Regions from separate parts of the Nocardia sp. NPDC047648 genome, predicted to be linked through region 2. Evidence: riboswitches for the same ligand, from Rfam matches in the RefSeq annotation. Region 2 holds a riboswitch; each other region holds the start of a gene.
The links. Region 2 has a riboswitch for S-adenosylmethionine ahead of ABZ803_RS10075 (rhodanese-like domain-containing protein). Riboswitches for the same ligand answer to the same signal wherever they lie in the genome.

Region 1 (7,727 bases), on a different contig from region 2:
TGTGGGGGCACCCTCAGGTATGAACGATTCGCTGAAGACCCGGGTGCGGGAGAAGTTGCTGCGCCAGCTCATCGAGGATCCGCGGGATACCGAGCACGACGACCCCCGGCAGATCGCCGTGGAAACCGATCTGGACGCTCTGGCGAACGTCCCGGAGGACGATCCGCTCGTCGAGGAACTCGCCGCCCGCTATCTGGTGTTCTGATCAGGCCGTCGACGCGCCGCCGTAGGGCGGCAGCTGCGGTAGCCGCTCGGCGAGCAGCCAGCTGTCCCACAGCGGGCGCAGCGAGACCAGGCTGTAGTGTCCCGCCAGGTCGGTGAACTCCTCGGTGGTCACCGATGTGTGGCGGTAGCGGATGGTCCACTCGCGCAGCAGGTCGAAGAAACCCGAATCGCCGAGTTCCAGGCGCAGGGCGTGCAGGGTGAGCGCACCCCGCTTGTAGACGCGATCGTCGAACATGCGCTGCGGTCCCGGATCGCCGATGACGATGTCCTGGGGCTCGCGGGAGAGGTTGTGCCGCGCGGCGCGGGCCAGCTGGTCGGCGGTGGGTCCGCCCGCGGCCTCCGACCAGATCCATTCCGCGTAGCAGGCGAAGCCTTCGTGTAGCCAGATATCGCGCCACTGCCGGATGGTCAGGCTGTTGCCGAACCATTGATGGGCCAGCTCGTGCGCGACCAGCCGTTCGGCGCCGCGCCGGCCATCGCAATGGTTGGCGCCGAAGATGGAGATGCCCTGCGCCTCGATCGGGATCTCCAGTTCGTCGTCGGTGACGACCACGGTGTAGTCCTCGAACGGATAGGGGCCGAACTTCTCGCTGAAGACCTCGAGCATCCGTGGCTGGCGAGCGAAGTCGTGGTCGAAGTTGGCGCGCAACCGCGGCGGTAGGACGGCGTGCATCGGCACCGCGGAGTGCGAGGGGCCGATGCGGTGCTTGCGATAGTGACCGATCTGGATGGTCGCCAGGTAGCTGGACATCGGTTCGGGCTGCTCGTACACCCACGTGGTCTGACTGGCCTTGGTCTGCTTGCGCAGCAGGGTTCCGTTCGCCACCGCGTAGTACGGCGAATCGGTGGTGATCGAGATCCGATAGCTCGCTTTGGAACTCGGGTGGTCGTCACAGGGGAACCAGGACGCCGCGCCGTTGGGCTGGCTGGCCACGAGCGCGCCCTCGGTGAGTTCCTCCCAGCCGACCTCGCCCCACGGCCCGCGCACCGGTTTCGGGGTACCGCCGTACTGCACCACCAGCGCCAGCACACCGCCCGCCGGAATCCGCTGCTGCGGCGTGACGATCAACTTGCCGTGCTGATGGGCGAATTTCGCGGCCTTGATCCCGTTGACGGACACCTTCGACACGCTCAGCGCCTGGGCGAGATCGAGTGCGAACCGGGTGCGCACCTCGGTGGTCACCGCGGTGATCGCCGCGCGCCCGGTGAGGCGGTTGGCGGCGACCCGGTAGGCCAGCTCCAGTTCGTACCGGGTGACCCGATACCCCCGGTTGCCGTTCTGCGGGAGGTACTCGTCGATGGGGGCTTCGTAGAACTTGCCCGTCATCAGCGCGCCCCGGGGTCGCCCGTGAACCAGGGCGCGATCGGGTTGCCCCACCAGCGCGTCGAGGCGGGCACCGTGTCACCGCGCATGACCAGCGAAGCCGGGCCGATGGTCGCGCCGTCGCCGAGCGCCGAGGCGGGCAGCGCCACGCAGTGCGGACCGAGGGTGGCGCCCGCGCCGAGAGTGACGGTGTCCATGGCCATGATTCGGTCGTGGAACAGATGGGTCTGCACCACACAGCCGCGTTCCACGGTCGCGCCGTCGCCGAGAGTCACCAGGTCCGCCTCCGGTAGCCAGTAGGACTCGCACCATACCCCGCGCCCGATGTGCGCGCCGAGACCGCGAAGCCACAGGTTCAGTACGGGCGTCCCGGTCGCCGCGCGCGCGAACCACGGCGCGGCAACCGTTTCCACGAAGGTGTCGGAGACCTCGTTACGCCAGACGAACGAGCTCCACAGCGGATGTTCCCCGGTGCGTATCCGCCCCACCAGCAACCATTTGGCGGCCACCGCGCTCGCCCCCGCGACAGCGCCTGCCGCCAGCAGCACCAACCCGCTGAGCAGTCCGGCGGTCAGATGGCCGAACGTCTGCGCGAGCCAAGCGAGGGTGAAAAGCACGCCGAGCCCGATCGCGAAGGTCACCAGCACCGGGACCAAGCGGCAGGTTTCGACGATGCCGCGGGCTACCCGCAAGCGCGGGGGCGGGTCGAAGGTGCGCGCGGTATCGGCGTTCTCCGCGGCGCGGCGCAGCCGGACCGGCGGGCTGCCCAGCCATGACGAGCCGGGTTTCGCCTTGGACGGCGCCGCCGACAGCACCGCGACCAGGCCGTTCTTCGGGACACGGCGGCCGGGCGCGGTCATTCCGGAGTTGCCGAGGAAAGCGCGCTTGCCGACCTTCGCCTCCCCGATGTGCAGCCAGCCGCCGCCGAGTTCGTAACCGGCGATCATCGTGTCGTCGGCTAGGAACGCCCCGTCGGCGACGGTGGTGAACTTCGGCAGCAGCAGCACGGTCGACGCCTCGACGCTCTTGCCTATCTTCGCGCCGAGCAAGCGCAGCCACAGAGGAGTGAGCAGGCTGGCGTACAGCGGGAACAGGAAGGTGCGCGCGGAATCCAGTAGCCGCTCGGTGGCCCAGGCCTGCCAGCCGACCCGGCTGCGCACCGGGTGGTAGCCCTCGGTGAGGCCGATGCTCAGCAGCCGGACCGCGACGATGGTCGCCGCGGCGTAGACGCCCAGGCTGAGCAAGGTCGCGAGGGGAAGCACGGCGAACGCGCGCGCGGCGCCGGCGGCGAGCGTGCGGGTGTCGCGAACGAACCAGGCCAGGAACGCCCCACCGGCGCCGATACCGAGAATCGGCATGGCGGCCAGTGCCATCGACGTGATTCCGAAGATGCCCACCCAGTGCCGGGCACGATCGGGCGTGTGCGCGGGCCAGCGGTGCTGTGCTTTACCGACCTTCACCGCGGGCGAACCGGCCCAGTCCTGGTCCGCCTTCACCTTGCCCGATACCGCGGAGCCGGGGGCCACCTCGGCGTTCTTGCCGATCTTGGTGCCCGGCAACAAGATCGAGCGTGAGCCGACCACCGCGCCGGGGCCGATCGTGATCGGGCCCAGATGCACCACGTCGCCGTCGATCCAGTAGCCGGACAGGTCGACCTCGGGCTCCACACTGCACCCGTCACCGAGTTCGAGCATGCCCGTCACCGGCGGGAGGCTGTGCAGGTCGACGCCCTTGCCGATCTTCGCGCCGAGCGCGCGGGCGAACGGCACCATCCACGGCGCTCCGGACAGGTTCTCGGCGCCGCTGGCCTCGGAGAGACGGACGGCCGCCCACAGCCGCAGATGTACCGAGCCACCGCGCGGATAGCTGCCGCGCCGGATGCCGCGCAGCAGCAGCCGCGCGCCCGCCACGCAGATCGCCATACGGCCGGGCGGCGAGATGAACAGCAGGAACGCGGCCAGCGTCCACCACCAGGACAGCTGGGGTAGCCAGGGCAGTGAGCCGGACCAGGCCGCGATATTGCCGACGATCGCCAGCCAGGTGAGCCACTGCAATCCGGTGAGGGTGGTCAGCGGGATGGTGGCCAGCACCTGCGCCGCCTGCGCGGGCAGCGGCGTCGGCCGGACCGTCCGCTCGGCGACGGCCACCGCGGGCGTGGTCTGTTCCAGCAGGTCGGTCAGCGCGCCGAGGCGGGGATGGTCGTAGACGTCCGCGACGGCGATCTGCGGATACCGTTCGCGCAGGGCGGTGACCAGCTGCGCCGCCGCGAGCGAGCCGCCGCCCAGGTCGAAGAAGTCCGCGTCGAGATCGCCGACCTCAGCGCCGAGAATGGCATCCCATAATCCGGCGACCCATTGGGCGGTGCCGGTCAGGTCGTTGTCGTCGTCGTCCTCGGCGGCATTGGGCAGCGGCCAGGGCAGCGCGTCGCGGTCCACCTTCCCGGAGGTACGGGTGGGCAGCTCGTCGACCACCGCCAGCCTGGGCACCAGCGGTGCCGGAAGTTGTCCACCGAGGACGGCGCGCGCGGCCTTGATATCGAAGTCCGGGCCGGGGCCGGTCAGATAGCCGACCAGAAGCTTGTTGCCCGCCTTGGTGGTCCGGATGGCCGCCGCGGCGCCCGTGACGCCGGGCAGGTGTTGCAGAGCGTTGTCGATCTCGCCGAGTTCGATGCGCCGCCCGCCCAATTTGATCTGATCGTCGGCGCGGCCGAGGAAGACCAGTCCGGCGCTGTCGTTGCGGACCAGGTCACCGCTGCGGTAGGCGCGCTCCCAGCCGACAGAAGGCAGCGGCGCGTACTTCTCGGCGTCCTTGACCGGGTCGAGATAGCGAGCCAGTCCGACGCCGCCGATCACCAGTTCGCCGGATTCCCCCTCGGCCACCGGGTTACCCGCCTGGTCCACCACGACGAGGTCCCAGCCGTTGAGCGGCAGGCCGATTCGGATCGGCCACCGGCCGTCCAAGCGCGCGGCGCAGGCGACGACCGTGGCCTCGGTGGGGCCGTAGGTGTTCCACACCTCGCGAGCCGAATCGCCGTTCCCCGCGAGGCGCTCGGCGAGCTCCGGCGGGACGGCCTCGCCACCGAAGATGAGCAGGCGCACCGCCTCCAATGCCTCCACCGGCCAGGTCGCCGCCAGGGTCGGGACGGTCGAGACCACGCTGATCTCCCGCCGCACCAGCCACGGGCCGAGGTCGGCGCCGGTGCGCACCAGCTCACGCGGGGCGGGCACCAGGCAGGCGCCGTTGCGCCAGGCCAGCCACATCTCCTCGCAGGACGCGTCGAAGGCGACCGACAGACCCGCCAGCACCCGGTCACCCGGACCGATCGGGGCGTCGCGCAGGAAAAGATCGGCCTCGGCGTCGACGAAGGCGGCCGCGTTGCGATGAGTGACGGCAACGCCTTTCGGAGTGCCGGTGGAACCGGAGGTGAAGATGATCCAGGCGTCGTCGCCGGGAGTGGGCAGCGTCGACCAGGTCTGTTCGCGCTGCTGCTCCGCTGCGCGGATGCCCGCGGCCGTGGTCTCGATGCCTTCGGCGGTCACGATCGCGGTGACCTGCGCTTCCCCGAAGACCAGCTGGGCGCGCTCGTCCGGGTCGTCGGCGTCGACCGGCACGTAAGCGGCGCCGGAGTAGAGGACGGCGAGGATGGTCACATAGAGCCCGCGGGTGCCCGACGGCATGCGCACGCCGACCCGATCGCCGGGCCGCACGCCCGCGGTGGCGAGCCGGGCCATGGTGTTCTCGATCTCGACGACCAATTCCAGATAGGACAGCACCACGTGGCCGTCGTCGATGGCGGGGGCGTCGGGATGGGCGAGTGCCGTCGCGGTCAGGATGTCGACGAGCGTCCTGGCCTCCGGTGCGCGATCGCCGCGTGACAACGGGCCCGCCGGCGCGTCGACGTCTGTCTCGAGCATGGTGCTGTGCGCACCTCCCATCGACTTGCCTCACACTTTCCCGTTGTTGTGTCATAGCTGGGTTACCAAAGGGCAAACAGCGCTGTGGCCAGCTGTCCACGGTACCCGGGGTTGTCGTCGCTTGTTGTTCACCGAACCGGATGCCGGATCGGTGGGCGCGATGCGAGTTGTTGCAGGTGGGATCGATATTCGCCGTTCCGGCGGGGCAAAACGCTGGTGGGCGGCTCGCCCGCCGCGTTCGCCGGGAGATCGCTGATCCGAAGGTGTGATTCGGCTCATCGAGCGGTCCGGATCTGGTCCTCGCGAGGGCCGGGACGCCGGTTCGTTCCGGCCGGTCATCGGGGGAGTCGCAGCGGGGCGCGCCGCGATCGGGTTCAGCGGTTCGAGATACGGAGGCGCTCGAGAAGCTGCGCCGATGCGGGAAACGAGCGGGGACCGAGTCGCATCGGCATCGGATCGGGTCGGTGGTAACCGCCGAGCGAACCGAGGCGCGTTCACCCGTGGACAGGCCGGTGCCGAGACGCGAAAGCCCGCGTCGGGCGCGGCTCGCGCGTCGTCGTGGGGGTGCTTGTAATGGCCGACGCGTGGTGGTTATGTCCACGCGGTGCTCGTGGGGACTCGGGTGGAACGTGGTTGACAGTGCCGGGGCGCTTCTGCCACTCTCGGGTCTGGTCATGAGTGCCAGCGCAAAGCCCCGGCTTGCTGGCCGGCAACCCTCCTCCGCGGTGGGGTGCTCCGGGTGACGACCCGGCCGCCGCCCAACCGGGCGCGGCAAGCGCGGACTCGCCGAATCGTTCGGTCGCGAGTCCCTGAGCCGACGGGATTCACGTGATGACTACTGCTGTCGACAACTCCTGTGCCGCACTCGCCCGGGTGTCCGGCGACGAACTGCGCGTGCCGCTGGTGCACGGCGGATCGGCGACCTACGCCAACTTCGACTACGCCGCGAGTGCGCCCGCGTTGGCCCAGGTCACCGACCGGGTGCAGCAGTTGCTGCCGTACTACGCGAGCGTGCACCGCGGCGCCGGCTACGCCTCGCGGATCTCCACCGAGTGCTACGAAGCCGCTCGCGGATCGGTGTCCCGGTTCCTCGACGCCGCCGACGATCAGGTGGTGGTCTTCACCCGCAACACCACCGACTCGCTGAACCTGCTGGCCTCCTGCGTCCCCGGGGACACCGTGGTGCTCGACATCGAGCACCACGCCAACTTCCTGCCGTGGACCAAGCGGGGCAGGCGCGTCGTGCGGGCCGCCGACACGGTCGAGGAGACCATCGGCAGGCTGGTCGCCGAACTGTGCAGCAAGCCGGCCGCATTGCTCGCGGTGACCGGCGCGTCGAACGTGACCGGCGAGGTGCTTCCGCTGGAACGGCTGGCCACCATCGCGCATCAGTGCGGCGCCCGGATCCTGGTGGACGCCGCCCAGTTGGCGCCGCATCGGCGGATCAGCCTGCGGGACACCGCGATCGACTACCTGGCGTTCTCCGGGCATAAGCTCTACGCGCCGTTCGGCGCCGGTGTGCTGGTGGGCAAGCGGGATTGGCTCGACGCGGCGCAGCCCTACCTCGCGGGCGGCGGCGCGGTGCGTGAGGTGCGCAGCGACGCGGCCGAATGGGCGTCCGCTCCGCAGCGGCACGAAGCAGGCTCGCCGAACGTGCTCGGCGCCGCCGCGCTGGCCGCGGCTTGTGACGCGCTCAGCGGGATCGACGCCGAAACCCTTGCCGCGCACGAACACCGGCTCGCCGACCGCCTGCGCGACGGCTTGGCCACGATCCCCGGCGTCCACCTGCTGCGGATCTGGATCGACAGCCCCGATTCCGTCGGCATCGTCGCCTTCACCCTGGACGATTTCGCCCCCGGCCACGTTGCCGCCTATCTCTCCGCCGAACACGGCATCGGTGTGCGCGACGGACGTTTCTGCGCCCACCCCTTGCTCGCCCGGCTCGGCTCGAGCGGCGCACTGCGCGCCAGCATCGGCCTCGGCACCACCTCCGCCGACGTGGACCGCCTGATCGAGGCGATCGCCATCCTCGCGCGAACGGGCCCCACCTGGAACTACGCCGCCGAGAACGGCGTCTGGAACCCCACCCCCGAAACGCGCCCCTTCACCTCCACCGCCCCCACCGGCGCGGCCCCCTGCCTCGTCGGCTGAAACCGCGCTCTTCCCGATCCGCGCAGTCGCGCCTCGTGAGCTGCGGGCGGTGTCTACGCGGCGTAGGCGACGCGGGTCAGTCGCTCAGGGCGATCGGTCGGTAGTAGCGCCCG
Region 2 (7,727 bases):
CCTGCGGCTGCCGTTCACCCACCGGGAGCCCGAATTACGGTTGGCGGTCAAGGCCATCGCGTCCGCCTATGCCGCGCTGACGCCTCGCGCCGCGGACCCACTGACGCCGTTGACCTGCTACTGAGGGGATTTCGCTGTGCTGGCCCTTGGAGGGGCGCCGCCGGCGGCACTCCCCTCCGAGCGCCGCCGGGCACGAGTGGCCGGTCACCCCTCGGGACTGGCCCTGGTCGTGCTCGGGCGGCGTGCGGAAGCTCGCACGGTGCCTCGGCCTCCAACTCGAGCGGTGGTCAAGGAGCGGACCGGACAATGCCCGGGGAAGTCCGCTGTCCTCGAAAGCCACCTGCTCGCGGACAGTATGGCAGGCCCGGTGCCGAACTGTCGAACCGGTTGGTATGTTGAAATTTTCAATTACCCGCAGCAGGACGGAGTGCCGGGCGGCGCGCACGGCACCCCGTCGGGTGCTCAGTCTGCCCAGACCGACTCGATCGGCGTCGCGGTGGTGGGCGGCGGGGTCGGAATCCCGTTGGGAGTGCGGGAGAATCGCGGCGCGGGGGCGTGCTGGGTGATGGCGTCCAGCTCCAGCAACGAGCCGCGGGCCGCGATGTGCTCGTTGCGCGTGGCCTCCTCGAAGGTGAGCACGGGCGAGACGCACGCGTCTGTGCCGGTGAAGATCTCGGACCACTCGTCCCTGGTCTTGGTCCGGAAACGTTCGGTGAACAGCTTTTTCAGCGTGTCCTGCCCGGCGGGGTCGAGCTGGAAGGGCAGGCCGTCCGCGTCGATCTCCAGGCCGGCGAGCAACTGGGCGTAGAACTGCGGTTCGATCGCGCCGACCGCCATGTATTTGCCGTCGGAGGTCTCGTAGGTGTCGTAGAACGACATTCCGGTGTCGAGCAGGTTGACGCCACGCTCGTCGGACCAGGCGCCCGCGCCGCGCATGCCCCAGATCATGTGCGAAAGGGCAAGGGCGCCATCGACCATGGCCGCGTCGATCACCTGGCCCTTACCGGACTGCTGCCGCTCGACCAGCGCGGCGAGGATGCCGAACACCAGGAACATCGAGCCGCCGCCGAAATCGCCCACCATGTTCAGCGGCGGGACCGGGCGTTCGCCCTTGCGGCCGATGGCGTGCAGCACGCCGGTGATGGAGATGTAGTTGATGTCGTGTCCCGCGCGGTCGGCCAGCGGGCCCTCCTGGCCCCAGCCGGTCATCCGTCCGTAGACCAGGCGCGGGTTGCGGGCCAGCGCGTCGTCCGGACCCAGGCCCATCCGCTCGGTGACGCCGGGGCGGAAGCCCTCGATCAGCACATCCGCTTTCTCGACGAGACCGAGCACCTTCTCGATGTCGGCGGGATCCTTGAGGTTGGCCTCGACGATGGTCCGGCCGCGCAGCTGCGGACGGTCGAATCCGCCCGGCAGCTGACCGGCGCGCTGCACCCGCACCACGTCGGCGCCCAGATCGGCGAGCAGCAGTGCGGCGTGCGGACCGGGGCCGATGCCGGCCAGCTCGATGACCTTGATGCCCGCGAGCGGGCCCTGCTTGGCGGTGGATGGAGTGCTCACGCCCTACCTCGGTTCGTCGTTGATCCAGCACACCGGTGACCGGTGCGTCCTCCCGGACGCGACCGGGAGGGGTGTATTGACAGTATGACAATAACGCCGCGCCGCTACGGCTCGCCCGCGGCTGTGCGCCGCTCTAGGCTGCACGTGTGGAAGCGCTGTCTGATCAGGGGTGGTACAACCTTCTCGCCGGTCTCGCGATTCTGGTCGGCCTCGTCGGGGTCGTCGTGCCGATCCTGCCGGGCGTCATCCTGATCTTCGCGGCCATCGCCGTCTGGGCCTTCCTCACCGGTGGCGCGACGGCGTGGACGATTCTCGCGATCAGCGCGTTGTTGCTGGTGCTTTCCGGCGTCGTCAAATACACCTGGCCCGGACGCAAGATGAAGGACGCGGGCGTGGCGGGCCGGGCGGTCTTCCTCGGCGCGGTCCTCGGCATCGTCGGCTTCTTCGTGATCCCGGTGATCGGCCTGTTCGTGGGTTTCGTTCTCGGCGTGTATCTTTCGGAACTCCAGCGGCTGCGGGTCAACCGCGAGGCGTGGCAGGCGACGGTGCACGCGTTGAGGGGCGTCGGCCTGTCCATCCTGATCGAACTCTTCGGCGCCTTGCTGGCCACCGGGGTCTGGCTCGTCGGCGTCTTCGCCGTCTGAGCGCTACCGATCGATGGCGGGGAACGGAATCGTGTCGCCCGCCCGGTTTTCCGGGAGTTCGTCGCGGCGCAGCCGGAGGGTCGGCGGTTCCGGGCGGTACAGCGGCAGCGTGGGGGCCGGATCGTCACGGACCACGCGTTCGCGGGCCGGCAGCCGGTAGAACGCGCGCGCGTTGTCCTCCAGCACCGCGTACATGTCGGTGCCCACCACATCGCAGAGCAGATCCACGTCCGAGTCGCGGAACGGGCGTCCGGCCCTGGTGCCGGGCAGGTCGGTGCCGAACATGAGGGCTTCGGGATTCACCGCGTGGACGCGGCGCAGCGTGTCGGCCACGTTCATCGCGACCCGGCCGAAACCGGTCGCCTTGACCTTGGCTCCGCGGTCGACGAGATCCAGCAGGAAGGGCAGCCCCTCCGCGGACATGCCCAGATGGTCGACCGACAGCGCGGGCAGCTTGGAGATGACCGGTTGCAGCGACGCCAGCATCGTGCCGTCGATGTAGACCTCGACGTGCCAGCCGGCCAGTTCGTGTGCGCGCAACGCCTGCAACGTCATTCCGGTGATGTCGGCCGCCGCTCGCTTGAGGTTGAACCGAAGCGCGCGCACGCCGATGCGGTCCAGTTCGAGGATTTCCTCGTCGGTGGCGTCCAAGTCGAGCCGGGTGACGCCGACCCATCCCTCGCCGAGTTCGGCGAGGGCGGCCTTCAGATAGGTCTGGTCCGTGCCCTGGAACGACCCGCTGACCACCGCGCCGCCCGCGACGTCGAAGCGCGACATGCGCTTGCGGTAATCGGCGATGGTGAACGGGTCGGGCAGGTAGCCCTCGTTCTCGGCCAGCGGAAATCGCGGGTCGAAGATGTGCAGGTGGGCATCGAACACTTGTACAGAATGCCTCAGGGTCGAATTTTCCGCTGCCACAGCTGGGGTGTCGTCGTGGCAGCGGAGTCGGTCGCAGCCGGGGTGATCAGACCTTGTGCGGTTCGCTGGCGCGCAGCATGTCCTCGCGCTCGACGACCTTGACGCGCTCGCGGCCCTCCGGCTCGCCGAGGGAGCGTTCGTGCGCGTCGAGGCGGTACCAGCCGGCCCAGGTGGTGAACGGGATGCCCTTGCTCTCCAAGAACTCGGTGACGGCCTCGGGTTCGGGGCGCTGCGCCGGGGTGAAGCCGGAAGCATCGTCCAGCAGGCAGGCGATGGTCTCGTTGGCGTCGCCCTTGGTGTGGCCGATCAGGCCTACCGGGCCGCGCTTGATCCAGCCGGTGACGTAGGTCGCGGGCATGTAGCGCGCGGCGCCGTCGGCGTTCTCGTCGGCGATCACGCGACCCGCTTCGTTGGGCACGGTGCCCGCCTGGTCGTCGAAGGGCAGCTGGGTCAGGTTCTGCGACAGGTAGCCGACGGCGCGATAGATCGCCTGCACGTCCCAGTCCTTGAACACGCCGGTGCCCTTGACATTGCCGGTGCCGTCGAGCTGGGTGCGCTCGGTGCGCAGGCCGACGACCTTGCCGTTCTCGCCGAGCACCTCGGAGGGGGATTCGAAGAAGTGCAGGAACAGCTTGTGCGGCCGGTCACCGGCGTCGCGGATGGCCCACTGCTCGAGCGTGTTGGCGACCATGTCGACCTGCTTGGAATGCCTGCGCGCGGCTTCGGAGCCTTCGTCGTAGTCGATGTCCTCGGGGTCGACGATGACCTCGATGGTGGGGGAGTGGTCGAGTTCGCGCAGCTCCAGCGGGGTGAACTTGGCCTGGGCGGGCCCGCGGCGGCCGAAGACGTGCACCTCGACGGCCTTGTTGGCCTTGAGGCCCTTGTAGACGTTCGGCGGGATCTCGGTGGGCAGCAGCTCGTCGCCGGTCTTGGCCAGCACGCGGGCCACGTCGAGAGCGACGTTGCCGACGCCGAGGACGGCGACCTTCTCCGCGTCCAGCGGCCAGGTGCGGGGGACGTCGGGGTGGCCGTCGTACCAGGAGACGAAGTCGGCGGCGCCGAAGGATCCGTCGAGATCGATACCGGGGATGGGCAGGGCGCGGTCGGCGTTGGCGCCGGTGGAGAAGATCACCGCGTCGTAGAAGGCCCGCAGGTCGTCCAGCGTGATGTCGGTGCCGTAGTCGATATTGCCCAGCAGGCGAACCTGCGGCTTGTCCAGCACCTTGTGCAGGGCGGTGATGATGCCCTTGATCCGCGGGTGGTCCGGCGCGACGCCGTAGCGGATCAACCCGAACGGCGCGGGCATGCGCTCGAACAGGTCGATGCTCACCTCGGCATCGGACTTCATCAATGCGTCGGCGGCGTAGATCCCGGCCGGTCCGGCGCCCACGATCGCGATGCGGAGCGGGCGGGTCCTCGCGGTGTGCGCGTCAGGCCCGGCGGAGGAAGCCTGCGTCACCACGGAGGGCTCGCGAACACCGCCATCCTCTACTGCACTCTGTTCGGTCATCTCTTTACGCGCACCTTACGGTCGAAACAATTAATGACGTCTTGCTTAGCTTAGGCTAAGTTGACGCACCGGCTCGGTCGCGCCCTCGGGGCGCACGCCTGCGTTGCCGGCTCGTGGCTGCACGGTGCTCCGTTCGCCGCGGCGTGGAGCTGCCGATTCGCTATGACAGCAGGCCGCCGTCCCGCGATTCTATCGGGATGGCCGATGCCACCCCGCGTCGGTGCGTGAACTCGGCGGATGCCGTCGAAAGCCACAATCGTCGCTTACCCGCTCGCGCGCGGCCTATCGCGGACGCCGGGACTCGCCCGGCGCCCGCCCGTTCCGCAGCCGGGGGCCGAGCGCTCGATACCCGCGCCGACCAGGGATCATCGAGCCATGACCGAACAGCAGCCGACCCCGGGCGAGGACGAGATCATCCGGGTGGATCAGACCGACAAGCGCTCGGCGGCCCCGTTCATCGCGGCCGCGGTGGTCGCGGCGATCGTGCTGATCGCGATCGTGCTCGGCGGCGTGCTGTCGCCCGCTGAGAAAAATGTCACAGAAGCCGACCGCATCGCGGCGGCCGTCCGCAACTTCGTCGACGGCTCCAACCGCAGCGACGCCGTGCCGCCGCCAGGCACCGCGTGCCAGGGTTTCGACGCGACCCGCTCGCCGCTGGCGGGGCAGGACGGCGCCGGAAAGCCGGTCGAGATCACGAAAATCGACAGTCCGATCATGGACGGCGACCGGGGGAAGGCGACCGTGACCACGAAGGTGGACGGGCAGGAGCGGACCTCGACCTGGAATCTCACCCGATCCGGCGGTAAGTGGCTGGTCTGCACCTGAGCGTTCGCGCAGTGTGCGCCACCGTTTGACAGGGTGACCCGGGCCGGTGCAATCTCAGTCGAAGGTCATGAGAACCAGTGTCAAGCCCCGGCATTACTGGTCGGCAACCCTCCTCCGCGGTGGGGTGCTCCGGGTGACGACCTGGCGGCGCCCTGGTCCCGGGCGCGGCAAGTGCGGATTCGCAGGAGGTGCACATGAGTTATGCCGGTGACATCACCCCTCAGCAGGCTTGGGAGCTGCTGCGGGACGATCCGGAGGCCGTCCTCGTGGACGTGCGGACGGAAGCGGAATGGAAGTTCGTCGGCGTCCCCGACACCAGTTCGATCGAACGGCCGACCGTGCTGATCGAGTGGGTCGATTCCACGGGCGCGCGCAACGAGACGTTCGTCGAGCAGTTGAAGCAGGCGCTCGACGGCCACGATCCCGAGGCTCCCGTCGTCTTCCTCTGTCGCTCCGGTCAGCGTTCGATCGGTGCGGCGATCGCCGCCACTTCGGCGGGCTACCGCACTTCCTACAACGTGCTCGAGGGCTTCGAAGGCCCGCTCGACGAATTCGGGCATCGCGGCGGCGCGGGCTGGCGTGCCCTCGGATTGCCCTGGCGGCAGTCGTGATCACCGGCGGCGCGTTCGACAAGCCGCTGCCCGACGGCGTCGGTCCCGCGACGCTGGGCGTGCGCGGCGGGCTGCGGCGCTCCGGTTTCGAGGAAACCGCCGAAGCGCTCTATCTGACCTCCGGCTTCGTCTACGAGAGCGCCGAGGCCGCCGAGGCCGCGTTCACCGGCGAGGCCGAGCACTTCGTGTACTCCCGCTACGGCAACCCCACGGTGGCCATGTTCGAGGAGCGGATGCGCCTGATCGACGGCGCCGAGGCGTGCTTCGCCACCGCGAGCGGCATGTCCGCGGTGTTCACCGCGCTGGGCGCGCTGCTGAAGGCGGGTGACCGGCTCGTCGCCGCGCGCAGCCTGTTCGGCTCGTGCTTCGTGGTGTGCAACGAGATCCTGCCGCGCTGGGGCGTGGAGACCGTCTTCGTCGACGGCGAGGATCTCGACCAGTGGGAGCAGGCGCTGTCGGTGCCCACCCAGGCGGTGTTCTTCGAGACGCCCGCCAATCCGATGCAGACCTTGGTCGACGTGCGCCGGGTGACCGAGCTGGCACACGCGGCGGGCGCGAAAGTGGTGCTGGACAACGTGTTCGCCACTCCGCTGCTGCAACGTGGCTTCGAACTCGGCGCCGACGTGGTGGTCTATTCGGGCACCAAGCACATCGATGGGCAGGGCCGCGTGCTCGGCGGCGCGATCCTCGGCGCCCGGGACTACATCGACGGCCCGGTGAAAACGCTGATGCGCCATACCGGCCCGGCGCTGAGCCCGTTCAACGCGTGGACCCTGCTCAAGGGCTTGGAGACGATGCCGCTGCGGGTACGCCGCTCGGCGGAGTCCGCCCTGCGCATCGCCCGTTTCCTGGAGGGCAACCCGGCCGTCAGCTGGGTGCGGTACCCGTTCCTGGAATCTCATCCGCAGTACGCGCTGGCCACCGGTCAGATGAGCGCGGGCGGCACCGTGATCACCTTCGAGCTGAGCGCCCCCGAGAACGAGGCGAAGAAGCGCGCTTTCGAAGTTCTCAACCGGTTGCGCATCGTCGACATCTCCAACAACCTCGGTGACGCGAAGAGCTTGATCACGCACCCGGCTACCACGACCCACCGTGCCATGGGGCCCGAAGGCCGTGCCACCATCGGCCTGACCGACGGCGTCGTGCGTATCTCGGTGGGCCTGGAAGACGTCGAAGACCTCCTCGACGACCTCGACCGCGCCCTGTCCTGATCCCTCTCGGCGGTCGCCCGCGGATCGGTCAGGGCGCCTACGTCAGGCTCGCCGTTCGATCTCGGACAGATGGGCGATGTTGGCCTGGTCGTCGTGGCCTGCGCTCGGTTCGGTGGTGAACCAGGCGTCGAGGATTTCCCGGAGTTCGGCGCTGGAGGTCGAACGCAGGCTCAGGGCGAGGACGTTGGCGTCGTTCCAGGTGCGGGCGCCCGCCGCGGTCGAAGCGTCGGCGCAGAGCGCGGCGCGCACGCCGGGGACCTTGTTGGCCGCGATCGAGGCGCCGGTGCCGGTCCAGCAGCAGACGATCGCCTGGTCTGCCTCGCCGGAGGCGACGTCACGGGCCGCCGCCTCGCTGGCCCATGCCCAGTCGTCGCGTTCCGTATCGCACAGCGCGCCGTGCGGCACGATCTCGTGGCCGCGCTTGCCCAGCTCGTCGATCAATTCCCGG
Region 3 (7,727 bases), on a different contig from region 2:
TCACGCCACCGCTCTGGTGGCCGCCGGAGAGCTGGCCCGCACCAGGATGTATCGCGGCGCCGCCGACCTCGACGCGGGCTACACCCGCTGGCTCTGGTCGGCCTACGACGGCACGATCACAGGCGGAGCGGCGGTGGGACTCGTTGCGGCCCTTGCCTATTGGGTACCGCCCGCGGCCGCCGTGCTCGGCAGGGGGGCGGTCCGCCGGACGGGCGCGATCGGCTGGCTCGCCGCCGTCGCCGGGCGCCTGCTGGCCCGCTCGACCGAGACCGGCGGCCCGCTGGGACGCGCGGACGTGCCTGCCGCCTTCGCGCATCCGGTGTCGGTGGCGGCGTATCTGCTGCTGTGGGCGCGTTCGCACCGGGCCCGCCGTCGCGGCACGGCGCACTGGAAGGGGCGTTCGCTCCCAGCGGCGGCGCCGCGCCGCGACAGCTGAATCTCACGGGACCGCGGTGACTCCGACCGTCGGCAGGAAGAAGCAGGACTTGGCGCCGTTCTGCACCGTGCCGAACACCGCGGCGAGAACGGTGCCCTTGCCGGTGTCCACCGGGACCGCCCGCACCCCGCCCATGGGGAGGGCCGCGAAGAGGAAGTCCCGGATCGCCTGCTCGGCCACCGGCCGCTGGTCCGCGGGTACGGCAGCGGGGATCATCGCGCGGGCGATGTCGGCCAGCGGTCCCATGGCGGCCGTTCCGCTGCGTCCGTTGCTCAGATTGAGCCAGGCCACCTGCATTCCGGCGGTGTTCGCCCCGTCCGGCCCGAGGCCGTAGGGCACGAAGGTGAACATGGCTTGCCCGGCCTTGACGGCGCTGAGGTCCAGTCCGGGAAGCTGCACGGTGTTCTTCGGCCACGGCCCGGGTATGGCTCCGGCCACCGCGGGCGCCAGCCCGGCCGTGGTGTTGTCGAGGCAGAACGCCGACGCGCTCGGGTACGCGAACGGCTGGATACCGAGCGCGCGCAGCGCGTCGAGCGCGGTTTGATAGGCGCCGAACAGGTCACCGGGGGCGGCGATCGGCGCGGAGAGATCGGAGAACGCGGGAATCGTGGCATCCGGAGCCGCGAACGCGGCACCCGGCCCGGCAAACGCGAGGGCGACCGAACAGGTCGCGACAGCGGACAATTGGGTCAGACGACGCAAAATGATCACGAAACCTCCTCATCGGCGGAACGATCGAGGGGCACAGTACTCCGGCAAACGGCTCCAACAGCACGGATTGCGTACAGCAATTTCGCGGCGAGTCTCGTTTGCCCGAAATAGGCTTCCGCGTGGCCGACCCGCGTTCCCCAGCCTTGGCGATACCCGTATGCTGCATCGGGCCGCCGTCTTCCGGCGCTGGACGCCCGTCCGCGACGACGCGACAGGTTCACCCCGCCCCTCGGCGAAGCAGCGCACGCCTGGTTACTACAAAGACCCGATCAACTGGCGTGGACAAGGTCTACGCTCACGCTGATTACTTCTCTTGTTCCAGCCTTCCCTTGCTGGGCATCATGATTCGGCTCGCCCCTGACATCGGTTGACAGGGGGTCGGCGCCAACCATCCAGAGCGACCGAGAGACCTGGCTCGTCGACGTCGCAGCAACCCCCCGGCCACCGGGTGCGGGTGCTTCCGCCGGGACCGATGGAGGAACCGAAGTGATCATCGAGGACCCGTCATGAGTGCGTCCACCGCGCCCGCGACCGCCCCGGCGCGCGAACCGGACGCGGCCGGCACACCCCTCCCCGCGCCGGACGCCCCCGAGTACGGCACACCGCCGACCGTGGCCAAGACCCGGCACCCCTGGCGCTGGGTAGTCGGTGCCGTCGCGCTGATCCTGCTCGCCCAGTTCGTGCACGGGCTGGCCACCAACCCCGGGTGGGACTGGCCGACGTTCGCGCAGTACATCACCGCGAAGTCGGTGCTGTCGGCGTTGCGGGTCACCGTGGAGCTGACCGCATGGGGCACGGCGCTGGGCTTTCTGCTCGGCACCGCGCTCGCGGTCGCCCGGCTGTCGAACAATCCGGTGCTGCGGGTGATCTCGTGGGTCTACATCTGGGCGTTCCGTTCGATCCCGCTGATCGTGCAGCTGCTGTTCTGGTTCAACATCGCCTACCTGTACCGGACCGTCTCGATCGGCATCCCGTTCGGGCCCGCGCTGTTCACCTTCGAGGTGAACGGGGTGATCAGCGGTTTCACCGCCGCCGTGATCGGGTTGGCCCTGCATCAGGCGGCGTATTCGGCCGAGATCATCCGGGCCGGGTTCATCGCGGTGGACGCCGGTCAACTGGAAGCCGCCGCCGCGCTGGGGATCCCACGGCTGCGGCAGTTCCGCACGGTGGTGGCGCCGCAGGCCATGCGCTCGATCCTGCCGAACGCGACCAACGAGGTGATCAGCCTGTTCAAGGGCACCTCGATCGTGTCGGTGATGGCGATCGCCGAGCTGTTCTACCAGGTCCAGGTCATCTACGGGCGCAACGGGCGGGTGGTGCCGCTGCTGATGGTCGCGACGGTCTGGTACATCGTGCTCACCACCGTGCTGTCGGTGGCGCAGTACTACATCGAACGCCACTACGCCAAGGGCGCGCACCGCACGCCGCCGCCGACACCGCTGCGACGCGCGTGGCAGAAGCTGCGCGAGGTCGCCGAGGCCGGTCCCGCCGCACCGCGCGGAGCGACCCGATGAGCGCGGCCCCCGCCGTGGAGATCCGCGGCGTCCGGAAATCTTTCGGCGCGCATCCGGTGCTGCGCGGCATCGATCTCACTGTGCGCTCCGGCGAAGTGGTCACCGTGATCGGTCCGTCCGGTTCGGGCAAGTCGACCCTGCTGCGCGTGGTGAACCACCTGGAGTCGCTGGACGCGGGCATCGTGCGCATCGACGGCGAGCTGATCGGCTATCGGCTGCGCCGCGACCGCCTGCACGCGCTGCCCGACCGCGAAGTGCGCAAACAGCGCTCGCGGATCGGCTTCGTCTTCCAGCAGTTCAATCTGTTCCCCCACCTGACCGTGCTCGAGAACGTCACGCTCGCACCGCTTTCCGCGCAGCGACGCGACCGGACGGAGGTGGAGCGCGAGGCGCACCGGCTGCTGGAGCGGGTCGGCATCGGACAGTTGGCCGACGCGTATCCGCGCCGGTTGTCGGGCGGGCAGCAGCAGCGGGTGGCGATCGCGCGGGCGCTGGCGCTGCGGCCGCGCGTGATCCTGTTCGACGAACCCACCTCCGCGCTGGACCCGGAACTGGTCGGCGAGGTGCTCGACGTGATCCGCGATCTCGCGCACGGCGGCACCGCACTGGTGATCGTCACGCACGAGATCGGTTTCGCCCGTGAGGTGGCCGACACGGTGGTGTTCCTCGACGAGGGCGTCATCGTCGAGCAGGGCCCGCCCTCGGCCGTGCTCGACCATCCCGAGCACCCGCGCACCCGCGCCTTCCTTTCCCGAGTCCGCTGATGAACAGGTATCCGATGAAGTTCTCCGCCCTGGTCACCGCCGCCGCGACCGCGGTCGTGCTGCTGGCCACCGGCTGCACCGAACCCGAGGCGGACACCGCCGCGCAGCCCGCCGGTTCGATCACCTTCGACCTCTCCCCCACCCAGTCCGGTCGCGTCCGGACCGCGAAGGTCGATGCCATCGCCGCCGAAGTGCCGCAGGCGATTCGCGATCGCGGCACGCTGGTGGTGACCGGCGCGTCCGGCGCGGCACCGCCGCTGCGGTTCTACGCCACCGACGACAAGACGGTGGTCGGCTCCGAAGTCGACTTCGCCGCACTGATCGCCGACATCCTCGACCTGAAACTCGACGCGCAGGTGGCGGACTGGTCGCAGAACTTCGTCCGGGTGGACTCCGGTGAGGTGGACGCGTTCATCTCCAATGTCACCGTCACCGAGGAACGCAAGGAGAAGTACGACTTCGCGACCTACCGTAAGGACAACGTCGCGCTGGAGGTGCCGATCCAGAGCAAGCTCGAGTACACCGACCGCACGAGCCTGGCCGGCAAGCGAATCGGCGTCGGCAGCGGAACCAACCAGGAGCAGTTGCTGGTCAAGTGGAACGAGCAGAACCGGGCCGAGGGGCTGCCGCCGATCGATATCGCCTACTTCCAGCAGGTCACCGACTACTACCTGGCGCTGGCTTCGCAGCGGCTGGACGGCTACCTCGGCCCCAACCCGACCGCGATCTACCACGCGGCCACCGCGAAGCAGACCAGGATCGCGGGCACCTTCTCCGGAGCGGGCGAGGCGCTGCAAGGCGAGATCGCGGTACTCACCAAGAAGGACAGCGGGCTGATCACCGCCGTGCAGCACGCGCTGGCCTACGCCATCGAGCACGGCGCCTACCAGCAGGTGATCGACCGCTGGGGGCTGCGCAGCGAGGCGGTCACCGAATCGCGAATCAACCCACCCGGCCTGCCGAAGAAGCGCTGAGCAGATGACCGCTGAGCAGATGACGCAGCGCCGCCGCATGCCCGGCCGACCGTCGGCGACCGGTGTCGCCGACGCCTTTCCCCGCCAGGGCGAGCAGCTCGCCCACACCGAAGTATCTGGAGTCGCCTCGTGATCCGAACCCGTCACCGAATCGCCGCGCTGGCCGGCGCGCTCGCCGCGGCCACCACCGTGGCCGCCTGCGGCAGTGATTCGGCCGCGCCCGGCGGCGACGCGGGCCCGCCCCGGCCGGGCGGCACCCTGCGCTACGGCCTGTCCCAGGCGCCGACCTGCTCCGACCCGGCCCAGTCCGGCACCAACCAGACGCTGTACGTCACCCGGCAGATCGTGGATTCGCTGACCGACCAGGATCCGGCCACCGGCGAGCTGAAGCCGTGGCTGGCGCAGAGCTGGGAAGCGAGCCCCGACGCGAAGGTCTTCACCTTCCACCTCACCGACGGCGTCACCTTCAGCGACGGCACGCCGCTCACCGCCGACTCGGTGCGCAACACGTTCGATTCGGTCGTGCGGCTCGGCTCGGGCAAGGCGCCGCTGGGCAGCAGCTACCTCACCGGCTATGTCGGCACCACGGCTGTCGACCGGCTCACCGCCAGGGTCGAGTTCAGCAAGCCCAACGCCCAATTCCTGCAGGCGGCCTCGACCGCCCAGCTCGGCATCCTGGCCGACGTGACCACGGCGAAGCCCGCCGAGCAGCGCTGCCTCGGCGACAACGTCGGCAGCGGGCCCTTCACCTACACGGCCTACCGCCAGGACGCCGCGGTGACGCTGGCCAAGCGAAGCGGCTACCGCTGGGGTTCGGCGGTGTTCGCCCATCGCGGCGAGGCCTACCTGGACAAGATCGAGTTCACCGTGGTGCCCGAATCCGGCGTGCGCACCGGCAGTCTCGCCTCCGGACAGCTGGACGCGATCAGCGACGCGTTGCCGCAGGACGCGCCGCAGATCGAGGCGGCGGGCGGGCGGGTGCTCAGCACCGCCAACCCTGGTGTGCCGTTCGGCCTGCAGCCCAACGTCACACGCGGACCGCTGCGCGATCCGGCGGTGCGCCAGGCGCTGCTGCCCGCGATCGATCGCAAGCAATTGGTGGACACCGTGCTCGGCCCGCAGTTCAAGCCCGCCACCAGCTCGCTGGCGAGCACCACACCCGGCTACACCGACCTCTCGGCACGGCTGGCCTTCGACCCGGCGAAGGCGCGCACCATCCTCGACCAGGCCGGGTGGGTGCCCGGCGCGGACGGCATCCGGGCGAAGAACGGTGAGCGGTTGACGTTCTCGGTGCTCTTCAGCCAGGTGTTCGCGGGCAACCAGGCGATCCTCGAACTGGTGCAGCAGCAACTGCGGCAGGCCGGCGTCGAACTGAAGCTGGACCTGGTGTCGGTGGCGGAGACCACGGCGCGGCAGAACAGCAAGGACTTCGACACCTTCTACGGCAACACCACCCGCGCCGATGGCGACATCCTGCGCACCTCCTTCGGTCTCGACGGGCGCAACCTCAATGCGCGCGGCCCCATCCCGCCGTTGGACGACGCGCTGAACGGGCAGGTCGCCACCGTGGACACCACGGTGCGCAACGGGCTCATCCACACCGCGCAGCAGCAGGTGCTCGAGGCGGGCCTGCTGATCCCGACGGTCGAGCTGTCCCAGGCGATCGGAGCGGCGGCGAACACCCAGGACCTGAAGTTCGAAGCCTCGGCGCGATTGCAGTTCTTCGACACCTGGCTGAGCGGGCGATAGTCATGGCGCGCTATCTGGCCCTGCGGGTGCTGCAGGCGATCTGGGTGCTGTGGGCGGCGTTCACGCTGTCGTTCGTGGTGCTGTACCTGCTGCCCGCAGACCCGGTCTCGATCGCGGCCGATGCGGGCGGGTCGGGCACCCCGGTGGACAAGGCCGCCATCGCCGAGTTGCAGGCCCGCTACGGTCTGGATCGGCCGCTGTGGGAACAGTATTGGACCGCGCTCGGGCACGCCGTGACCGGCGATCTGGGGCATTCCATCGCCACCGGGCAGCCGGTCACCGGCGCGATCGGTGACGCGCTGCCCGCCACGCTCGCGTTGACCGGCGCCGCCCTGCTCTTCGCGGTCAGCGGTGGCGTCGCGCTGGCGTTCGCGGCGACTCACAGCCGTCGGCCGTGGCTGCGCAACGCCTTGGCCGCGCTGCCGTCGCTGGGCGTCTCGGTGCCGACCTTCTGGACCGGACTGCTCCTGCTGCAGGTGTTCTCGTTCCAGTTGCGGCTGGCGCCCGCGTTCGGCGGGCACGGTTTCGCGGGCACGGTGCTGCCCGCGCTCACCCTGGCGCTGCCGATCGGCGCGGTCATCGCGCAGGTGCTCACCGCCGGGCTGGAGACGACCTGGCGTCAGCCGTTCGTCGACGTGGCCCTGGCCAGGGGCGGATCGCGCTGGTGGGTGCAGCGCACGCACGTGCTGCGCCCGGCCAGTGTGCCCGCGTTCACCATCGCGGGGGTGCTGGTGGGCAACATGCTCGCCGGATCGGTGGTGGTGGAGACGGTCTTCGCCCGGCAGGGCGTCGGGCGGCTGACCCAGACGGCGGTGCTGGCGCAGGACATCCCTGTGGTGCAGGGCATCGTGCTGCTCACCTCGGCGGTGTTCGTGAGCGTGAATCTCGCGGTGGACCTGCTGTATCCGCTGCTCGACCCGCGCATCGCCGCCCGCTCCCGCGCCGTGGGCGGCGAATCCGAGCGGACCGCCGTCGACGCCGCCGAGGAGGCGATCATCCGTGCCTGACGCCGCTTCCGTCATTCGTACCGCCGCCGGAGTCGCGCTCGGCGCGCCGCCGGCCGAGGAGGTGAGGACTCGTGGTTGACGTCATCGAGGAACGGCGCGCAGCCGTGCTACCCGGCCTGCGGCGCCCGGCCGTGCGCTGGAAGAGGCTGCGCGGCAATGCCGGACTGCTGATCGCGGGCGCTGTCGCGCTACTCGCCGTGGGCTGGGCGGTGGCGCCGTCGGTCTTCGCGGGCGGCGACCCGCTGACCGGCGTGCCCGCGCAGAAGTTCCAGGGCCCCAGCGCCGAACACTGGTTCGGCACCGACAATCTCGGACGCGACCTCTACACCCGGATGGTGCACGGCGCCGGGCTCTCGTTGACCGCCACACTGGCCGCCGTCGGCCTCGCGCTCGTCGCCGGGTCGCTGCTCGGGCTGTTGTCGGGCGCGATCGGCGGCGTAGTCGACGCCGTGGTCATGCGTTCGGTCGATGTGCTGCTGTCGGTGCCCGCGCTGCTGCTGTCGCTCGCATTGGTCACCGCGCTCGGCTTCGGCACCGGCAATGTGGCGATCGCGGTGGGCGTCTCGCTGGTG
Region 4 (7,727 bases), on a different contig from region 2:
CCGCCAGGAATCGGGCTGGTTCCGATCGGGCTCGGTGACCTCCGGCGGACCGACGGGGGTGGTCTGCAAGAATCGGGGGGTGACCGATGCCGACGCGCCTGTGTCCGGGCGCCGCAGTGCGGGGGCGCAGTTTCTGCGCTCCCATCTGCCGATGGTGGTTGTGACGCTGGTCATCGTGGTGGCGGTGGTGTTCGTCGCGTCCGATCGGTGGCGGCGCGGGGCGTTCTTCTTCGGTGGGGCGACGCTGCTGGCGGCGGCGTTCCGGCTGTGCCTGCCGACCGCGCGGGTCGGGCTGCTCGCGGTGCGCAGCAAGCCCTTCGATGTGGGCGCGCTGACGCTGCTCGGTTCGAGCATCCTGTTCCTGGCGGCCACGATCAACACGCTCGGCGTCGGCTGACCGCTCCGGAAGGGCGCCCCGGCTGAGTCGCCCATCGATCAGAGGGCGTATCGCTCGGCGAAAACCGTCCGCTCGCGCGGCCGGCGGCCGGGATGGGGTGGAACGGTGTCGCTGTAACCGACTGTGACCAGGACCGCGACGGCCAGATCGACACGATCGCCGACACCGACGGCCTGCTTCACCAGTTCGGCGTCCCACCCGTTCATCGGGGCCGAGGCCAGGCCGAGACCGGTGGCCGCCAGCATCGCGTAGGTGGCCGCGATCATCGCGTTCTTCACCGCGTTCTCCCGCAGCAGGCCGTGCCGTTCGAGCGCGTGATACTCCGCGCGGGTGTCGAACATGGCGGTGAAGTCGGCGTTCCACGCGCCGCTGCGGCCGGCGAGTTCGGCGATATCGGCATTGCCCGCTCGCCAGGCGTCGACATCGGCGAGGAAGACCAGCACCACCGGCGCCTCGAGCGGTTGGGGCTGACCGAACGCGGCTTCGTGCAGGGCGCGGCGGCCGGCTTCGCCGGTCACCACGACGACCGACCGGTCCTGCATGTTCCAGGCACTCGGGGCCTGCATGGTCAGGTCGAGGAGTTCTTCGAGCAGCTCCGGCGCTACCGGATCGGGCCGGTAATGCCGGACGGTGCGGCGGGTTCGAATGACGTCGGCAACCGAAAGTGTCTGCGTTTTCATAATTCTTACTATCGGAGAGTGACACTCGAATAGGAAGAAGGCACTAAATAGTGCGCTACACTCCGAAAGGTGCCCACATACCTCGAAGGCTCCGGTCTCCCTGCGGACGTGTACTCCGCGAAGTGCCCTACGCGGGAGGTTCTCGACCACATCGCGGGCAAATGGACGGTGCTGATCATCGACGCGCTCGCGGACGGCACCATGCGCTACACCGATCTGCGCAACCGCATCGAGGGCATCTCCCAGAAGATGCTGACGCAAACTCTGCGGCAATTGGAGGCGGACGGATTCGTCACGCGCACAGTGCATCCGACGGTCCCGCCCCGCGTCGACTACACCCTCACCGATCTCGGCCACAGCCTGCGCACGCCGATCGCGGCGTTGCGGGACTGGATCGAAAGCAACATCAACCGGATCGAGGCGGCGCGACGAGGCGCGGCGCTCTGAGCGCGGGGCAAACAGTGCTCGTTACGTCGCGCGCGGACGCTTCGGCGCGGCGGACCTTCAGCGCTCCGGTCGCACACCCGCCCGGGCTAGTCGCATCGTCTCGGTCAGCAGCTTCGAGACCGCCGCCGCCTCGGTGAGGAATCCGTCGTGCCCGTCGCGGGAGTGCACGACTTCCAATCCGTCGCAACCGGGCAGCAGATCGGCGAGTTCCTGCTGGGTCCGCAGCGGGTACAGCCGGTCGGAGTCGACGCCGCCGACCACGCACGGCACCGGCGTCGCCGCGAGCGCCGCCTCGATGCCGCCCCGGCCGCGGCCGACGTCGTGCCGGTTCATCGCCTCGGTCAGCAGCACATAGGTGGCGGGATCGAAGCGCTTGCACAGCTTTTCGGCCTGGTGGTCCAGGTAGCTCTGCACCGCGTAACGGCCGCCCTGCCACGGGTCCTCGTCGCCCTGGGGCTTGTTCTCGAACCGGTGGTCGAGCTCGAATTCGGTGCGGTAGGTCAGGTGTGCGATCCGCCGGGCCAGGGCCATGCCCGTCAGCGGGGCGCGGCCGGTGCCGTGATAGTCGCCGCCCTGCCAGTCCGGATCGGCCTTGATCGCCGCGATCTGGGTGGTCTGGGTACCGATCTGGTCGGCGGTGGCGCGGGCTCCGACCGCGAGCACCAGCGCCGCCGCGACCCGCTCCGGTGCGCCGACCATCCACTCCAGCACCCGCATGCCGCCCATCGACCCGCCGACCACGGCGGCGAGCCGCTCGACACCGAGCAGGTCGAGCAGAGCGGCCTCGGCGGTCACCTGATCGCGAATGGAGATCTCGGGAAACCTTGCGCCCCAAGGCTTCCCGTCCGGCGCGGGACTCGACGGCCCGGTGCTGCCCTTGCAGCCGCCGAGCACGTTCGTCGCGATCACACACCATTCGTCGGTGTCCAGCGGAGCACCCGGGCCGACCATGCCGTCCCACCAGCCGGGCATCTCGTGCACGTCGTCGGGCTTGCCGACGACGTGCGAGTCGCCGGTCAGCGCGTGTTCGACCAGCACGATGTTGTCCAGTCCGGGGGAGAGTTCACCCCAGCGCTGTACCGCGAGGTGGACGTCCGGGATGACCGCGCCGTTCTCCAGTCGCACGTCCCCGATGGCGATGGTGCCGAGCTGTCCATCCGGGGGCGGCAGGACGTTGCCGGAGGTCCGCGTGCTCGGTTCGGTGCTCACGGTCACGTCGCCGCCGTCGCGAAGCCGGCGCGTAGATCGCCCGGAATGTCCACGGTGGCGGCCACGCGGCTGTACGGCGCTGCCGGGTCCTGCTCGGTCCCGGGCGCGGTGAATTCACTCATGGTTTGCTCCCAAAAGGTGTTCGCCGGTACAGCAAGGGTTAGCGGTGTGTGGGTAACGAACAACAACACATGCCGGCGACCTCCTGTTACGCGCTTGCTCCCGACTCTCGGGAGCCAGGTCATCACCCGGAGCACCCCACCGCGGTTGGAGGGTTGCCGACCAGCGAGCCGGGGCTTGGCGCTGGTACTCATAACCTGCCCGGCATCATAACCGGCGGGCGGTCGGCGTCCGAAATCCTCCGCCGAACTCACTGGTCCGCGACGGTCGCCGCCCCGCAGCAGGTGCGTACGAATTCGTCGTACGCCTCGGTGAACGCGGTGCGCCCCGCCCTGGTCGCGGTCGCGAGGTCCTCGTCCAGGAACGCGTCGTCGGAGCACTCCATGCCGATGTGGCCGATCAGTTGCCAGGTACCGACGAGGAGCCGCACCGCGCGCGCGTCCGGTTCGGTGCCGAGGCGCTCGGCGACCACCGCGGCGATCGCCGTGTTCTTGTCGTCGGCGAGTTCCATGCTGCGCGCGCTGACCGAAGGGCTGCTGCGCAGGATCCGTTGCATCTTCTGGAACTGCCGGAACGACAACGGGTCGGCCTCGCCACCCTCGGCGGCTTGATCGACCACGTGCAGGAAGGCCGCGAGCAGCGCCTGTAGTTCGTTGCCCGTGCGTGGCTGCTCGCGCAGCGTCTCGGCGATCGTGCGCCCGAAATCCTGGACCGGCCCGAGGACGATGTCCTCTTTGCTCTCGAAATAGCGGTTGATCGTGCGCGGCGAGACGTCCGCCACGTTGGCGATCTGCTCGATCGTGGTCGCGTCGAAGCCCTGCGTGTCGCACAGATCCAGGGCGGCCGCGATGATGCGCAACCGCGTCTGCTGCTTCTTGCGTTCGCGCAGCCCTGGGGTCGCGGGGGCGCTCGCGGCGCGGTCGGCCGCAGCGCTCGCGCCCATCGGCGTCGATGACTCGAGCATGACCCCATGGTAACGCAACCTGTTGTTTTCCTGTCCTTAACGGTCAAATGTCGTAGTACGACACTTTTCTCTTGACGACAAATGTCGCTCGATGACAGGATGGCTTCCGACATCGAGGGACGAGGAGACGACCGTGACGGAATCCGGGACAGCGGCGCACGCGCCGCGGAAATCGGCTGCTTCAGCGCGCTGGCTCGCGCTGACAGTGATCGCATTGGCCCAGCTCATGGTGGTGCTGGACGCCACCATCGTGACCATCTCGCTGCCGTTCGCGCAGCGTGATCTCGACATCAGCGACGGCAACCGGCAATGGATGCTCACCGCCTACACGCTGATCTTCGGCGGCTTGCTGCTGCTGGGCGGCAGGCTGGCCGACTACCTCGGCCGCCGCCGGATCTTCATCGTCGGCCTGATCGGCTTCGCGGGCGCCTCGGCGCTGGCCGGACTCGCTCAAACCGGCGCGGAACTGTTCGCCGGGCGCGCGTTGCAGGGCGCGTTCGCCGCGCTGCTGGCCCCGGCCGCGCTCTCGCTGCTGTCGGTGACCTTCACCGAGCCCGGAGAGCGGGCCACCGCGTTCGGCGTGTTCGCGGGCATCTCCGCGGGCGGCGCGGCGCTCGGCCTGATCGCGGGCGGCGCGCTCACCGAGTACGCGTCGTGGCGCTGGTGCCTGCTGGTCAACACGCCGATCGCGCTGCTCGCGCTGGTCGGGGCGCTGGCATGGGTGGCGAAGGACGTGCCTGCGCCGCGCAGCGGGGGATATGACGTGCCCGGTGCCGTCACGGTGACGCTCGGCCTGATCGCCATCGTCTACGGCTTCAGCCGCGCCGCGGACGACGGCTGGCTGGCAGGCAGCACCCTGGGGCTGCTCGTCGCCGGACTGGCTCTGCTCATCGCCTTCGTGGCGATCGAACGGCGCTCCTCGAACCCGCTGCTGCCACTGCACATCCCGGGTGAGATCAACCGCGGCGGCGCCTTCCTCGCCGCGCTGCTCATCCCGATCGCGATGTTCGCGATGTTCCTGTTCCTGAGTTTCTACTTCCAGATCACGCTCGGCTACTCCGCGCTGAAGGCGGGCTTCGCGTTCCTGCCCTTCCCGGCGGGCATCGCGATCTCGGCGGGTGTCACCAGCGCGCTGCTGCCGAAGCTCGGCCCGCGTCCGCTGATGCTGGCCGGCGCCGTGCTGGGCGTCATCGGCCTGCTGCTGCTGGCCCAGCTGAGCTACGGCGACAGCTTCGTGGCCGGGGTGCTGCCCGCGCAGGTGCTCATCGCGCTCGGTATGGGTCCGTTGTTCGTCGGGATGCAGACGGTCGCGCTGCATCAGGTCGAGGAAGAGGACTCCGGCGTCGCCTCCGCGCTGCTGAACGCGGCGCAGCAGGTCGGCGGGGCGGTTGGGACGGCGCTGCTGACCACGATCTCGGTGCAGGTCGCGAAGTCCTTCGCGCAGGACAACCCGGGCATCGACAACCTGGCCGCGCGGGCCGCGATCCACAGCTACGACGTGGCCTTCTACGTCGGCGCCGGGTTCTTCCTCGCGGCCGTCCCGATCATCGCGCTGATGATCCGGGACCGGCCGGAGAACCTGATCGAAGGTTCCGAGGAGGGGGCCCGGATCCCGGTGGGGGTCTGATCCATCGCGAACGAGGTCCGCGCGACGCCGGTGAGGCCGCGCGGACCTCGTCGTCTGCCGGACGGTTGCCGGGCTCGGACGGAAGGCGGATCATGGCGACGACGGCGGTTGCGTGAACGCCCTTCGCGGTGCTCGGAGCCGTCGCCGACCTACCAATTGGTAACAAAGGTGGCGCAGCTCACTCCGGGGGCTGCCCGTGCGGTGAGGACTCGGGCAGCAGTACGCTCGTCTTGTTTGCACCACACGTCTCGCCGACAACGCGGGACATATACGTTGTCTGTTGGAACAGCTGGGGTCCGCTCACAAGCGTGTTCGCCTGGCCGTGCAATGAGGGCACCATCCTAGGAGGACACGAAGATCCATGTCCAAGATCAAGGTTGAAGGCACCGTCGTAGAACTCGACGGCGACGAGATGACCCGGATCATCTGGCAGTTCATCAAGGACAAGCTGATCCACCCCTATCTCGATGTGAACCTGGAGTATTACGACCTGGGCATCGAGTACCGCGACAAGACAGACGACCAGGTCACCGTCGACGCCGCCGAAGCCATCAAGCGGCACGGTGTCGGTGTGAAGTGCGCCACCATCACCCCGGACGAGGCGCGGGTCAAGGAATTCGGCCTCAAGAAGATGTGGCGTTCGCCCAACGGCACCATTCGCAACATTCTGGGCGGCACCATCTTCCGCGCCCCGATCATCATCTCGAACGTTCCCCGGCTCGTTCCCGGCTGGACCAAGCCGATCATCATCGGCCGCCACGCGTTCGGCGACCAGTACCGCGCCACCGACTTCAAGGTGTTCCAGGGCGGCACCGTCACCTTGACCTTCACCCCGGACGACGGCAGCGAGCCGATCGTGCACGAGGTCGTGAAGATGCCCGAGGACGGCGGCGTCGTCATGGGCATGTACAACTTCCGCAAGTCCATCGAGGATTTCGCGCGGGCGTCGTTCAACTACGGCCTGCAGCAGAACTACCCGGTGTACATGTCGACGAAGAACACCATCCTGAAGGCCTACGACGGCATGTTCAAGGACACCTTCCAGGACATCTTCGACGCCGAGTTCAAGAGCCAGTTCGACGCCGCGGGCCTGACCTACGAGCACCGCCTCATCGACGACATGGTGGCCTCCTCCATGAAGTGGGAGGGCGGCTACGTCTGGGCGTGCAAGAACTACGACGGCGACGTGCAGTCCGACACCGTGGCCCAGGGCTTCGGTTCGCTCGGCCTGATGACGTCGGTGCTGCTCACCCCAGACGGGCAGACCTGTGAGGCCGAGGCCGCGCACGGCACCGTCACCCGGCACTACCGCCAGCACCAGCAGGGCAAGCCGACCTCGACCAACCCGATCGCGTCCATCTTCGCCTGGACCCGAGGGCTCGAGCACCGCGGCAAGCTGGACAACACCCCGGAGGTCATCGGCTTCGCGCAGACCCTCGAGGACGTCGTCATCAAGACCGTCGAGGGCGGCCAGATGACCAAGGACCTCGCGCTGCTCGTCGGCGGGGATCAGGGCTACCTGAGCACCGAGGAATTCCTCGGCGCCCTGGACGCCAACCTGGCTCGCGCACTGCGCTGAGTTCGCGGGCGCCGACCAGGCGCCGAACCGCGGGGCCGAGCCGTATCGCTCGGCCGACTCCGGCGCTGGGTGCTCACCCAGCGCCGGGCTGAACATCGGGCACCCGCCCCACCCACCGGTGGAACGGGTGCCCGCACTGTTTCGCCCACCAGCGCCCGGGTGAACGGCCGCCCCGTTGCCGCGTTCGCCCTCCGCCTCCGAACAGCCGCAGCAGCGGGGGATGCGCGACGGGTGTAGCGGTTCAGGACGATTCGCGGGGTCGACGAGCGGCGTTCATCGACATCACGGTGGGCGAACTCACGTTCGCCCGGGAAGCGGATACGGGACGGGACCGGTTACATGAACACGTGACCAGCCCCGTGATGACCAGTACCGCCGCCCCATCCGGACGAACCGCTTGGCATATACCGGCCATGCTGGCACTGGCCCTCGGCGGATTCGGAATCGGGACGACCGAATTCGTCACCATGGGTTTGCTGCCGGACATCGCCTCGGACATGCACGTCTCCGAGCCCACCGCGGGACACGCGGTGTCGGCCTACGCGCTCGGCGTGGTGATCGGCGCGCCGTTGATCGCGGCGCTGTGCGCGCGGGTGGCACGCAAGCGGCTGCTCATCGCGCTCATGGCGGCGTTCACCGTGGGCAACGCGGCGACCGTGGTAGCGCCCTCGTTCGAGACGCTGGTCGCGGCGCGGTTCGTCTCG

Region 1: another riboswitch for S-adenosylmethionine. It lies ahead of ABZ803_RS27810 (aminotransferase class V-fold PLP-dependent enzyme); the one in region 2 lies ahead of ABZ803_RS10075 (rhodanese-like domain-containing protein).
Region 3: another riboswitch for S-adenosylmethionine. It lies ahead of ABZ803_RS22505 (amino acid ABC transporter permease); the one in region 2 lies ahead of ABZ803_RS10075 (rhodanese-like domain-containing protein).
Region 4: another riboswitch for S-adenosylmethionine. It lies ahead of ABZ803_RS31445 (homoserine O-acetyltransferase); the one in region 2 lies ahead of ABZ803_RS10075 (rhodanese-like domain-containing protein).

Annotation. Positions count from the first base shown of each region.
Region 1 covers NZ_JBEYSX010000015.1:147,515-155,241, forward strand. Annotated here, with positions in the region: gene ABZ803_RS27795 (hypothetical protein) at 20-205, shown strand; gene ABZ803_RS27800 (M1 family metallopeptidase) at 206-1,552, opposite strand; gene ABZ803_RS27805 (Pls/PosA family non-ribosomal peptide synthetase) at 1,552-5,463, opposite strand; SAM riboswitch class IV at 6,134-6,247, shown strand; gene ABZ803_RS27810 (aminotransferase class V-fold PLP-dependent enzyme) at 6,295-7,614, shown strand; gene ABZ803_RS27815 (flavin reductase family protein) at 7,691-7,727, opposite strand, start outside.
Region 2 covers NZ_JBEYSX010000003.1:299,056-306,782, reverse strand. Annotated here, with positions in the region: gene ABZ803_RS10105 (PLP-dependent aminotransferase family protein) at 1-124, shown strand, start outside; gene ABZ803_RS10100 (CaiB/BaiF CoA-transferase family protein) at 463-1,560, opposite strand; gene ABZ803_RS10095 (DUF456 domain-containing protein) at 1,707-2,204, shown strand; gene ABZ803_RS10090 (amidohydrolase family protein) at 2,208-3,083, opposite strand; gene ABZ803_RS10085 (FAD-dependent oxidoreductase) at 3,169-4,632, opposite strand; gene ABZ803_RS10080 (hypothetical protein) at 5,008-5,457, shown strand; SAM riboswitch class IV at 5,521-5,637, shown strand; gene ABZ803_RS10075 (rhodanese-like domain-containing protein) at 5,652-6,068, shown strand; gene ABZ803_RS10070 (O-succinylhomoserine sulfhydrylase) at 6,065-7,279, shown strand; gene ABZ803_RS10065 (RpiB/LacA/LacB family sugar-phosphate isomerase) at 7,322-7,727, opposite strand, start outside.
Region 3 covers NZ_JBEYSX010000011.1:20,175-27,901, reverse strand. Annotated here, with positions in the region: gene ABZ803_RS22515 (glycosyltransferase family A protein) at 1-436, shown strand, start outside; gene ABZ803_RS22510 (hypothetical protein) at 440-1,147, opposite strand; SAM riboswitch class I at 1,533-1,626, shown strand; gene ABZ803_RS22505 (amino acid ABC transporter permease) at 1,654-2,661, shown strand; gene ABZ803_RS22500 (amino acid ABC transporter ATP-binding protein) at 2,658-3,425, shown strand; gene ABZ803_RS22495 (ABC transporter substrate-binding protein) at 3,425-4,399, shown strand; gene ABZ803_RS22490 (hypothetical protein) at 4,404-4,532, shown strand; gene ABZ803_RS22485 (ABC transporter substrate-binding protein) at 4,529-6,148, shown strand; gene ABZ803_RS22480 (ABC transporter permease) at 6,151-7,155, shown strand; gene ABZ803_RS22475 (ABC transporter permease) at 7,260-7,727, shown strand, end outside.
Region 4 covers NZ_JBEYSX010000020.1:51,695-59,421, forward strand. Annotated here, with positions in the region: gene ABZ803_RS31430 (DUF3017 domain-containing protein) at 152-397, shown strand; gene ABZ803_RS31435 (nitroreductase family protein) at 436-1,077, opposite strand; gene ABZ803_RS31440 (helix-turn-helix domain-containing protein) at 1,147-1,524, shown strand; gene ABZ803_RS31445 (homoserine O-acetyltransferase) at 1,582-2,739, opposite strand; SAM riboswitch class IV at 2,941-3,051, opposite strand; gene ABZ803_RS31450 (TetR family transcriptional regulator) at 3,104-3,817, opposite strand; gene ABZ803_RS31455 (MFS transporter) at 3,951-5,444, shown strand; gene ABZ803_RS31460 (NADP-dependent isocitrate dehydrogenase) at 5,806-7,023, shown strand; gene ABZ803_RS31465 (MFS transporter) at 7,386-7,727, shown strand, end outside.